2 regions of the Methylobacterium sp. 17Sr1-1 genome follow, and region 2 is predicted to be linked to the other one. Evidence: predicted binding sites of a transcription regulator. Region 2 holds the regulator's gene; the other holds the start of a gene.
What was found. The regulator LexA, encoded in region 2, represses DNA repair genes until DNA is damaged. The targets are predictions, from matches to a motif close to TGTTCNNNNTGTGTTCNG.
Positions count from the first base shown of each region.

Region 1: DK412_RS05570 (trna delta -isopentenylpyrophosphate transferase) is a predicted target of LexA. The motif match lies at 1,533-1,550, and genes of this name have one in related genera.

Region 1 covers NZ_CP029552.1:1,244,088-1,249,188, forward strand. The annotation lists gene DK412_RS05565 (dienelactone hydrolase family protein) at 1-331, opposite strand, end outside; gene DK412_RS05570 (trna delta -isopentenylpyrophosphate transferase) at 514-1,281, opposite strand; gene DK412_RS05575 (hypothetical protein) at 1,620-2,300, shown strand; partial or broken gene DK412_RS31515 (glyoxalase superfamily protein) at 2,497-2,652, shown strand; gene DK412_RS05585 (hypothetical protein) at 3,315-4,316, opposite strand; gene DK412_RS05590 (ATP-binding protein) at 4,313-5,101, opposite strand, start outside.
Region 2 covers NZ_CP029552.1:1,855,928-1,861,028, reverse strand. The annotation lists gene DK412_RS08375 (NCS2 family permease) at 1-1,000, shown strand, start outside; gene DK412_RS08370 (cupin domain-containing protein) at 1,193-2,377, shown strand; gene lexA (transcriptional repressor LexA) at 2,452-3,219, opposite strand; gene DK412_RS08360 (hypothetical protein) at 3,408-3,686, opposite strand; gene DK412_RS08355 (tlde1 domain-containing protein) at 3,985-5,101, opposite strand, start outside.

The DNA of each region.
Region 1 (5,101 bases), 610 kb from region 2:
AGCCGGCCTTGGCCAGCCGCCGGCAGATATCCTTGATGTAGTCGTGAACCCCGAAGATCTCCTCGACCACGAGCACGATCGGGAACGGCCCGGCTCCTTCAGGCATCGCCCGGTAGGCCGGCATCGGCCCGTCGCCGACCGGGATCCGCACCTCGCCGGCGACGATGCCGGCCTCGTCGGTGCGGATGGCCTGCGCCTCGACCCGGGTTGTGGCGAGCGTCAGCCCGGTCATCAGGCTCGTCATCACGAAGCCGCGCCGGGAGAAGGGCGGGATCACCAGACCGTCGAGCTGCTCGAGGTCGTTCGTCCGCGCGTCGTCGCTCGTCGCCATCCGGTATCCTCCCGTCCCAGGCGCCCGTTCGCGCCGGCGCGCGATCTTGCGTACGGGGGCCGCGGGGGCAAGCGCGAACGCGGGTCGTCCGCGGTCACGATCCGGTCAGGAGCGCGGTCGACGAGAGAAAGGGCCGCCCGCGCGAGCGGACGGCCCCTGCAGGATCAACACCGGTCCGGCGATCACGCCACCGCGGCCTTGCGCGACTTGGCGTTGCTGCGGGCCGGCCAGCCGAGTGCGACGAGCCGGGCCTTGGCATGCTCGCGCACCTCGTCGCGCACGCCCGGCGGCATCGCGGCGAGCGCGGCTTGCGTCTCGGGAGCGAGCATCAGGTCGGTCACCGCGTTGATCGACTGCGCCTGGTCGATGCGGGCGGTGAGATCCGCCTCCGACGAACCGGCCTCGGTCCGGCCCGTCTCCTCGCCGGCGCGGAGGTCGGCGTCGTTCGCGGCCCCGCTCTCCCGGTCGCTCTCTTCCGCCTCCTGCGGCTCGCGCGCAGGCTCAGGCCGGCGCGACTGGTTCGCGGCGACAAGATCGGGCCGGCTCGCCTTGAACTCGTCGGCCTCGTCCTCGGAATAGAGCAGGCCGTGCAGGCCGGCGAGCTTGAGGATCACCCGGTCCTTGGCCCGCTTCTCCGCCATGGCGAAGACGTAGGCCGCCTGCTTGCCGGAGACGCGGTAGTTCACGCCGATCAACGCTTCGCCGATCGACCACTCGGTGCGGTCGCCGTTCGGGCCCGGCATGTGCCCGGTCACCAGGATCACCGCCTCGTCCCGCTCGGCCCGCACGATCACCGGGGCGTCGAAGCGGATGCGGGCCTGCACGGCGATCCGCTCCAGGGCCTTGTGGTAGATCACGGCGGTGCCCTGCACGCGCCAGACGTTGCCGGCCAGGGGCTCGCCGTAGGTGGCGAGGATGTCCGCGATCTGCTTGTCCGTGGTTGCGCTCATCTCGATCGATCTCACCTGCTGACAGCGGCTCCGGACGGGCGGGGGAAGCGGCCGGTTCCACATTTGTTCTCTACCATGGCATATGGTGATGCGCGAGCGTTTTCGCGATCCCGATGCCAGAAGAAATGCCGTCGGCGGACGATGTTTTGTCGCGCCCTCGCGCGGCCGCTTCGCCCATCGCAGACGATCCTCCGCATGGAACGGCTGCGCTGTCACGGCGACGATTGCGGCGGCGTTGCCCGTGGCAGGCATGTTCGCTAAATGTTCCTGAAGAGTCACGCCCCTAGAACTTCGGCAGGACGGCGGATCGGCGCCGGTCCCGGCCCCCGGAGCCCCGCATGAGCACCCCCGCCCTCCTCGACTCCTCGACCCTGCTCGACCGCCCGGGCCAGCGCCGCAGCGCCGTGCGCGGCACGGCTCCCCGTCGCGGGACCGCGCTGGCGCCGGCGGTGCCGCGTCCCGCCCTCGTCGCGGATTTCCTCGCCATTGCGGCGCTCGATCCGGTGGTGGAGCGGCTGCGCGCCGCGCCCAATCCGGTCCGCCTGACGCTCGGCGACACGGTGGTCGAGCACGCCGCCGATTTCGAGCAGGTGCGCACCGACGAGCCGGGCCTGCTCGTCGACGTGGTGGCGGAGGGCGATCTCGGGCGGCACCCCTTCCGCACCGCCTACGTGGCGGGGGAGCCGGTGGTGGCCGAGGACGGCCGCCGCTTCGTCATCGAGAGCGCCGCGACCCTGCGGGCCGAGCCGCGGATCTCCACCGTGCGCCTGATCATGGCCTGCCGCCGCACCTACGTCTCGGCCGGCGACCGGGTGCGGATCCTGCACCACCTCGACGAGTGCGGCACCGGCCGCCTCGTCGAATGCGCCGCCATGGCGATCAACGCCCAGGACGGCGTCGCGGCGGTGCTGGCGCTCGCGGTCGAGGGGCTGGTGGCAGTGGATATCAGCCGCCCGATCCTGCCGGAGACGCCGGTGCGGCGGCGGGCGCTGCCGTATCCGGATCCGTTCGGTTTCTGAGATCCCGTCTTGACGCTGCGGCCCGACTCGCCGTTTCATCGCCGTCGGGCCGATGCTGCCCGCCGCCTGCGCCCCGTCCGGGGTTCGGTGAATGCATCGTTCGCGAGGCGCACCCGTTCTTACCCGTCCGTCGGGCGAACCGGTCAGCAAGGCAGGCACTGATCCCGCTGGTTCGCCCGCGAGCAGGGATTGGATCATGCGCACCTATCGCGACGCCAAGGCGATGGCGAAAGCCCTTCGCGAGGAACTGGGCCGGCGGGGCACGGCCCTGTCCCACGGCGAGTGCCTGGAGATCGTCGCCCGGCTTTTCGGCCTCGACAACTGGAACATCCTGTCGGCCCGCCTGACCGCGCCAGCCGAGGCGGCACGGGAGGCCGCTCTGGTGCCGCCGGTGGGCTGGCTCGTCTCCGGGTCGAAGCCGCATCTCTACGAGGTCGGCGTCGATCCCACCACGTCCTACGGCGACGGCCGGGCGGCCCTGATCCGCTGCCGCTACGCCGAGGACGATCCCGCCTACGCGGCGATGGAGAAGGGGTTCGCCACGCTGATGCAGAGCGTCGCCGCCGCGCCGTTCCGCGGCCGCCGGGTCTGCCTCAGCGCCGAGTTGCGGGTGCAGGACGTCGTCGGCGCCGCCACCCTGTGGCTGCGGGCCGACGCCGCCATCGGCCGCAGCGTCGCCTTCGACAACATGGAGGAGCGGGCGGTCAACGGGCCGCTCGCCGGCACGCAGGGCTGGACCGCCCGGCGCATCGTGCTCGACGTGCCGGAGGAGGCCGAGACCCTGCATTTCGGCTTCTACCTCCGGGGCAGCGGCCGGGCCTGGGCCGGCGGCTTCGCGCTCCGCGAGGCTTCTCCGGAGGATGAGGCCACGCTGCTCGCCCGCGTCCGTCCGGAGCCGACCAACCTCGATTTCGCCATGCCGGCGTAGGCGATGGCGGGCTGAACCGGTTCCTCTCCATTCGTCATCTGGAAGGCAGGCCCGGTCGCCGAAGTCGGCCGGGCCTGCCCACGCTCTCAAGTGCCCCGCTTCGCCACCGCCGCCTCGACCAGCGAGCGGATCGCCGCCCGCACCGGCTCCGGGGTCTCATCGCGAGAGAATTTCGCCTCGATCTCCTCGCGGATCAGGGCGCCGTCGTCGCTGCGCGCGAGGTCGGTGGTGGTCTCGGCCTGGAGGAGGGAGACGAACGCGCTCTCGACCCGGCCGATCGCCTCCGGCGAGGCGTCGGCCGCGACCTGGCGGCCGGTGAGGTCGAACACGTCCGCCGCGAAGGGCAGCCGCTCCTCGCGGAGCGACAGGTCGCCCGAGAGCACGAAGACGGCCGGGACGTGGGCGATCAGGTCGATCGAGCCGCGGGTGATGTTGCCCGGGTTGAACCACAGCGTGTCGCCGATCCGCACCGGGGCGTGGCGCTTGTGGACGTGGCCGTTGAGCGCCAGCGCACAGCCCCGGATCGCCTCCGGCGGCACCGCACCCGGATAGCCCGCCCCGAAGGCGAGGTCGTGATGGGTGAGCCAGACGACCGCGTCGGCCCCTGGGAAGAGCCCGCGCGCGTCCGACGGGATCGCCTGCCCGAAGGGCGTGGCGCCGAGGCCGATCAGGCGTTCCCCCACCCGGTACTGCGCCGCCGGACCGGATTCCGGCACCGCGTCGAGGACGTCGCTCACCGCCAGCATCGCCAGGCTGTCGCCGTCCGACAGGCGGGTGTGGCGGATGTCGTGGTTGCCGACATTGGCGAGCGGGCGATGGCGGAACCCCTTGAGGACCCGGATCAGGCGCGACTTCAGGCTCTCGTCCGGCTCGACCGGCCGCTCGAACAGGTCGCCGAGGAGCACGGGCGCGAGGTCGCGGTCGTTGGCGAGCGCCACGCAATGCTCGAGCTTGGCCAGGACCGGCGCCGGCCAGTCCGGATCCTTGCGCCGGCCCGGCCGGCGCGACGAGACGTGCGGGTCGCCGACGACGAGGAGGCCGGCGCACGCGACCGGCGCGGCGTCGAGCCGCTCGCGGCCGAGGATCATGCCGCCTCCCCCGCCGGGGCGTGGCGGTGGCCGGCGAGGAGAGACGCGGGCGCGGCCGGCGTGCCGCAGGCCGGGCAGCGCCCGCCGGTCGAGGCCAGAACCTCCGCCATCTCGGCCTCCGCCGCCGCGAGCCCGTCGCGGGAGGCCGCCTCCCGGCCCTGCGCCTCGGCGAGGCGGCGGCCGATCTCGGCGAGGCGCCGGGCGGTCGCCGCGGCGTCCGGCCGGAGCACCGGCACGGGCGGCGCCGGAAGATCGTGCAGAGCCCGAACCCGCGCTTCCGCGTCGGCGAGGCCCGCCCGCAGCCGGCGCAGCCGGGCGGCGTGCGCCGCGGCCTGGGCGGTGTCGCGCGGCAGCGGCGCCTCCGGCGGCAGGTCCGCCAGGGCCGCGACCCTGCCCTGCGCCCCCGCGAGATCGGCGGCGGCGGCGAGGACGCGGCGGCCGAGCGCCTCGCGGTTGCGCGCCTCGGCCAGCGCCCGGCCGAGTTCCGCCCCGACCTCCGGACCCGGCAGGCCGGCGAGCGCCCGCGCCCGGGCGGCGGCGCCCGTCGCCAGGCGCTCGGCGCGGGCGAGGCGCTCGGCCAGGTCCGCGCGGGCGCGCAGGCGCGCGGCGGCTGCCGCCAGGGCGCCGGCGTCGTCGTGCAGCCCGTGCAGCGTCTCCGCCAGGGCGTCGAGCCCGTCGAGGGCCGCGAGGCGCTCGTGCAGGCGGGTGATCTCGCGCTCGCCCTCGCGGATCGTGCGCTGGTCCTCGGTGACGCGCTCGCGCTGGAGCGCCTGCATGTCGCGGAT
Region 2 (5,101 bases):
GCTCGGGGCGGTGTTCATCTCCGGCCTGCTCTTCATGGTCGTCACCCTGACGGGCCTGCGCCGGATCATCGTCGAAGGCATCCCGCGCTCGATGCGCATCGCCATCACGGTCGGCATCGGACTGTTCCTCGCGATCATCGCGCTCAAGAGCGCCGGCGTGGTGGCGGCGAGCCCGGCGACCTTCGTCACCCTCGGCGACCTGCACAAGCCGAGCACGGTGCTGGCGGTGCTGGGCTTCCTGATCGTCGCCGTGCTCTCGGTGCGCAAGGTGCGGGGCGCGCTGCTGGCCGGCATCCTGACGGTCACGGCGTTGAGCTTCGTCGTCGCCGACAACACCTTCCAGGGCGTCGCGTCGCTGCCGCCCTCGATCGCCCCGACCCTGTTCGCCCTCGACATCACCGGCGCCCTGTCGGGCGGGTTGCTCAACGTGATCCTGGTGTTCTTCCTGGTCGAGCTCTTCGACGCCACCGGCACGCTGATGGGCGTCGCCAACCGGGCGGGCCTCCTCACGGAGGGCAAGATGGAGCGCCTCGACAAGGCCTTGATGGCGGATTCGTCGTCGATCTTCGTCGGCTCGCTGCTGGGCACGTCGAGCACCACGGCGTATCTCGAGAGCGCGTCCGGCGTCGAGGAGGGCGGGCGCACCGGGCTCACCGCCGCGACCGTGGCTTTCCTGTTCCTCGCCTGCCTGTTCTTCGCGCCGCTCGCCGGCTCGGTCCCGGCCTACGCCACGGCGCCGGCCCTGTTCTACGTCGCCTGCCTGATGCTGCACGAGCTGGTCGATCTCGACTGGGACGACCTGACCGAGGTGCTGCCGGCCTGCGTCACCGCGCTGCTCATGCCCTTCACCTACTCGATCGCCAACGGCGTCGCCTTCGGCTTCATCACCTACGCGGTGATCAAGCTGCTCACCGGCCGTTTCCGCGACGTGAAGCCGGTGGTGTGGGTGATCGCGGGCGTATTCCTGTTCAAGTTCGTGGCGACGGGCAGCGCGCATTGAGGGGGGTGGAAGTCGTGACAGCCTCCGGCTCGCCGATCGACTTCCGGAAACCGCCACTGGGAAGTCGAATCACCGGTTAAGTGTCCCTCAAACGAAGGACGCCCAGTCGAGCCGGAACGCTGATCATGCATGCGGGCGCCCGGGCCGAGCGGGACTCGTCGCGACATCGCGCCCTTTCGTCGAGAGGGCTTCATGGACCAGACCAGCCGCCGCGTCTTCCTCGGAACCCTGGCCGCGGGCGGCAGCTTCGCCGTCGGCGGCGCCTTCGCCGCCACGGACGACGGTCACGCCGCCGGCGCCGACGTCGCCCCCGCCGGCACCTTCCTGCGCACGATCCCCCGCAAGGCCGGTGCGCCGCCGGCCTTCACCATCTCGCTCGATGCCGGCCCGATCAAGGCGACCTCGGGCGGCTGGGCCCGGGACGTCACGACGCGCCAGCTCCCCATCGCCACCGGGATCGCCGGCGCGCACCTGTTCCTCAACCCGGGCGGCGTGCGCGAGATGCATTGGCACAGCTCGGCGGAGTGGGGCTACATCGTCGCCGGGCATTGCCAGGCGACGGTGATCGACGCCGCGGGCGAGATGGAGGTCGTCAACTTCGCGCCCGGGGACACCTGGTACTTTCCCGGCGGCCACGCCCACGCGATCCAGGCCCTCGGGACCGATCCGTGCCACGCGATCCTCGCCTTCGACGACGGCCTCTACGGTGAGCACGGCACCTTCGGGCTCTCCGACTGGATGAGCCGCCTCGACCCGGCGATCCTCGGCCACGCCCTCGGCGTGCCGGAGGCGACGCTGGCGGCGCTTCCCCCGGGCGAGACCTACATCATGCAGGGGCCCGTCCTGCCCCTCGACGGCCCGGCCGCGCGGGCCGAGCGGCCTCTCGCGCCGTCACGGTCGCATCGCTACGGGCTGGCGGGGAGCGACACGATCGTGGATGCCGCCGGCAGCACGATGCGGGTGGCGCCCGCGAGCGCCTTCCCGGTCTCGGCGGGGATGACCGGCCTTCTCGTGCGGCTCGCGCCCGGTGCGATCCACACCCCGCACTGGCATCCGGGCGCGAACGAGTGGCACTACGTCCTGCGGGGGCGCACCCGCGTGACCCTGTTCGGGCCGGACAAGCGCCTAGCCGTGGCCGAGCTGGGCCCGGGCGACTGCGCCTACATTCCGCGGGCCTGCGGACACTCCGTCGAGAATATCGGGACCGGAACGGCCGAGCTCGTCGGCGTGCACGACAGCGGGGTCTACAGCGAGTCGTCATTGGCGGGCTGGCTCGCCCAGGCGCCGCGCCACCTGCTCGCCGCCAATCTCGGCCTTGACGAACAGGCCGCCGCCAGCTTCCCGACGGCGTCGCGGGTCTTCAGCCGGACCGTCTGAGCGCGCGGGCGGCTCACGAGGATTGCGAACGCAGGACGGGGCGGACCGGCCTCCGGTCCGCCCCGTCCTGTCCCTCAATATTTCCGGACGAGGCTCACCAGCCGGCCCTGGATCCGCACCCGGTCCGGCCCGAGCACCCGGGTCTCGTAGGCCGGGTTGGCGGCTTCGAGCGCGATCGAGGAGCCGCGGCGACGCAGGCGCTTGAGGGTCGCCTCCTCGTCGTCGATCAGCGCCACGATGATGTCGCCGGTATTGGCGGTCTCCTGGCGGCGGATCACCACGAGGTCGCCGTCGAGGATGCCGGCCTCGATCATCGAGTCGCCGCGCACCTCGAGCGCGTAGTGCTCGCCGCTGGCGAGGAAGTCCGGCGACATCGCCACCGAGCGGCTCTGGCTCTGGATCGCCGAGATCGGCGTACCGGCGGCGATCCGGCCCATCACCGGCACGCTGACCGACTGGCCGTTCTCGTCCGACGCCGTGGCCATCGCGGGGATGCCGGCGGGCCGCTTCGGCTCGTGGGCGCGCCCGCCCTCGACCACGCTGGGGTTGAACCGCAGCACCTCGGCGCCGGATCCAAGGCCTCCGGATCCATGCCCTGCGGGCGCGGCCGCCACGGGCCCGGTCACCGCGTCGGGGATGCGGATCACCTCGATCGCCCGGGCCCGGTTCGGCAGGCGGCGCAGGAAGCCCCGCTCCTCCAGGGCCGTGATCAGGCGGTGGATGCCCGATTTCGACTTGAGATCGAGGGCGTCCTTCATCTCGTCGAAGGACGGGGGGACGCCCGTCTCGCGCATTCTCTGCTGAATGAAGCGGAGCAGGTCCAACTGCTTACGCGTGAGCATGTGACACTCTCATCCCCGCGCTGTCGCGCTCCGGAAACAAACCACGAACATGGTAAGCGTTCCGCAAGTGTTCCGCAAGCGGGTCTCGAACTGCGGCGGGAGAACGCAGCAGAGGGAAGAGATCCGGGTCAATTCGGGCGATGTCGGGCAGGCAAACCGCACCTCGCGAGCAGCGGAACGACGCTCTGCTAGCGCCGGGCGGGCTCCGGCTCGCGGGCGAAGAGCGGGTTCGGCGGCGGCTCCGCGGTCGCGGAGAGCGGCCGGTGGAACGCGTCCGCCAGGGAATCGACGTGGACCGGGGGAGCGACCGCGCCGTCGGTGCTTGCGGCGGGGGCCGGGGGCGGGCCGGCGATGACCTGGGGCAGCCGCAGGCCGCCGGGGCCGACCGTGGTCTGCTGCGCCTGCGCCAGCGCCGGCGCGGGGAGCAGGAGAACCGCCACGATGCCAGCCCCCAGGATCGACTTCATCCGACGCTCTCCTCTCGTTGAGGGGCGTGTACACGCGAGACGCCGACTGGTTCCGCCGGATCCGGCCCGACTCGGGGGAGCTGTTCGAGTCGGCAGGCCGAAGTCAAACCCTCTGCGTCATCCCGGGGCCGCGCAGCGGAACCCGGAAGCCATAGCCGCTAACGAGGCAGGATGATGCGGCGACCGATCCCGTCTCGTTCTCCGATGTCGGCGGTGATGGATCCCGGGTTCCACTGCGTGGCCCCGGGATGACGCGGAGGGTGTCAAGTTCCGTCGAGGGCCGATCGAACTGGCTCTCTCAGCCCCGTGTCGCCCGATCCGACGGCCCGCCCCGCCCGATCCGCGGCAGGTCGCTCGCGCCGCTGCCCGGCACCACGACGAGGCGGCGGACCTCGCCGCGCAGGAAGGCCTGCAAAAAGCGGTCGTAGTTGCGGAACGAGACGCAGCCGTTCGAGGCGCCGCTCGGGCCGAGCATGTAGGTATGGGCGAGCAGCCCGACCCGGTTGTGGATGGCGCCGCTGCCGCCGACCGGGTTGAGCCGGATCGCCCGGACGCCGTGGAACAGCGCCTCGCGCTCGGTGAGATCGTAGGTGCCGGGCGGCGTGGCGCCGCGCATCTTCAGGTGGACGTTGCGCGGATCGTCCATGTGCGGCCCGAGGCCGGAATGCGCCTCCAGCGACTCGCCGCTCGGCAGGGTCACGGTGCGGGCGCTGATGTCGTAGACCGCGATGCCGGGGCTGGCGCTCAGGCGCGGCCGCGGGCTCGGATCGAGGCCGCCGGGGGCCGCGTAGGCGAGGGTCTGCGTCGGGGCGCTCGCCCCCCCTCCCCCGAAGATCCGGTCGAACAGCGACGGCTCCTCCGGCAGCGCGGCCTTGAACACGCTCTGGGTCGAGGCCATGGCCTGCGTGGAACGCCGCGGCACGCGGGTCGCCAGCACGGTCGGCGCGGGCCGCGCCTCGGAGGGGCGCAGCTCGGGCGGGCGCGGCACCGGCAGGGGTACGGCGACGAGCGGCGTGGTGGCGGGCTGCACCGCCGCGGACGGCGCGGCCTCGCGCGGCTCGGCATCGGGGCGCAGGGCCGCGAGCGGCGAGAGGTCCCGCTCGACGAGGGCGGCCGGCGCGGCCTCGGCGAGGCGCTGCGGCGCGGGGACCGGAGTCGCGGCCGCGGCGAGCGGGTGCGACTCGGCCGGACCCTCGCGGGTGAAGCCCGCCGCGTCGCCCCCGAGGGTCGGCACCGGCGCGAGCATCCAGCCGAGCTCGGCCGGGGAGATGCGCGCCTCGCGCAGCGGCGCGACCGGATCCGCCACGAGGCCCGCCACCGGGGGCCGGGCCGCCTCGCGCGGCATCAGGCCGGCGGCGGCGCCGATGCCGCCGAGCACGGCGGCGATGCCGAGAAGCCGCCGGTTGCGGCGGCGG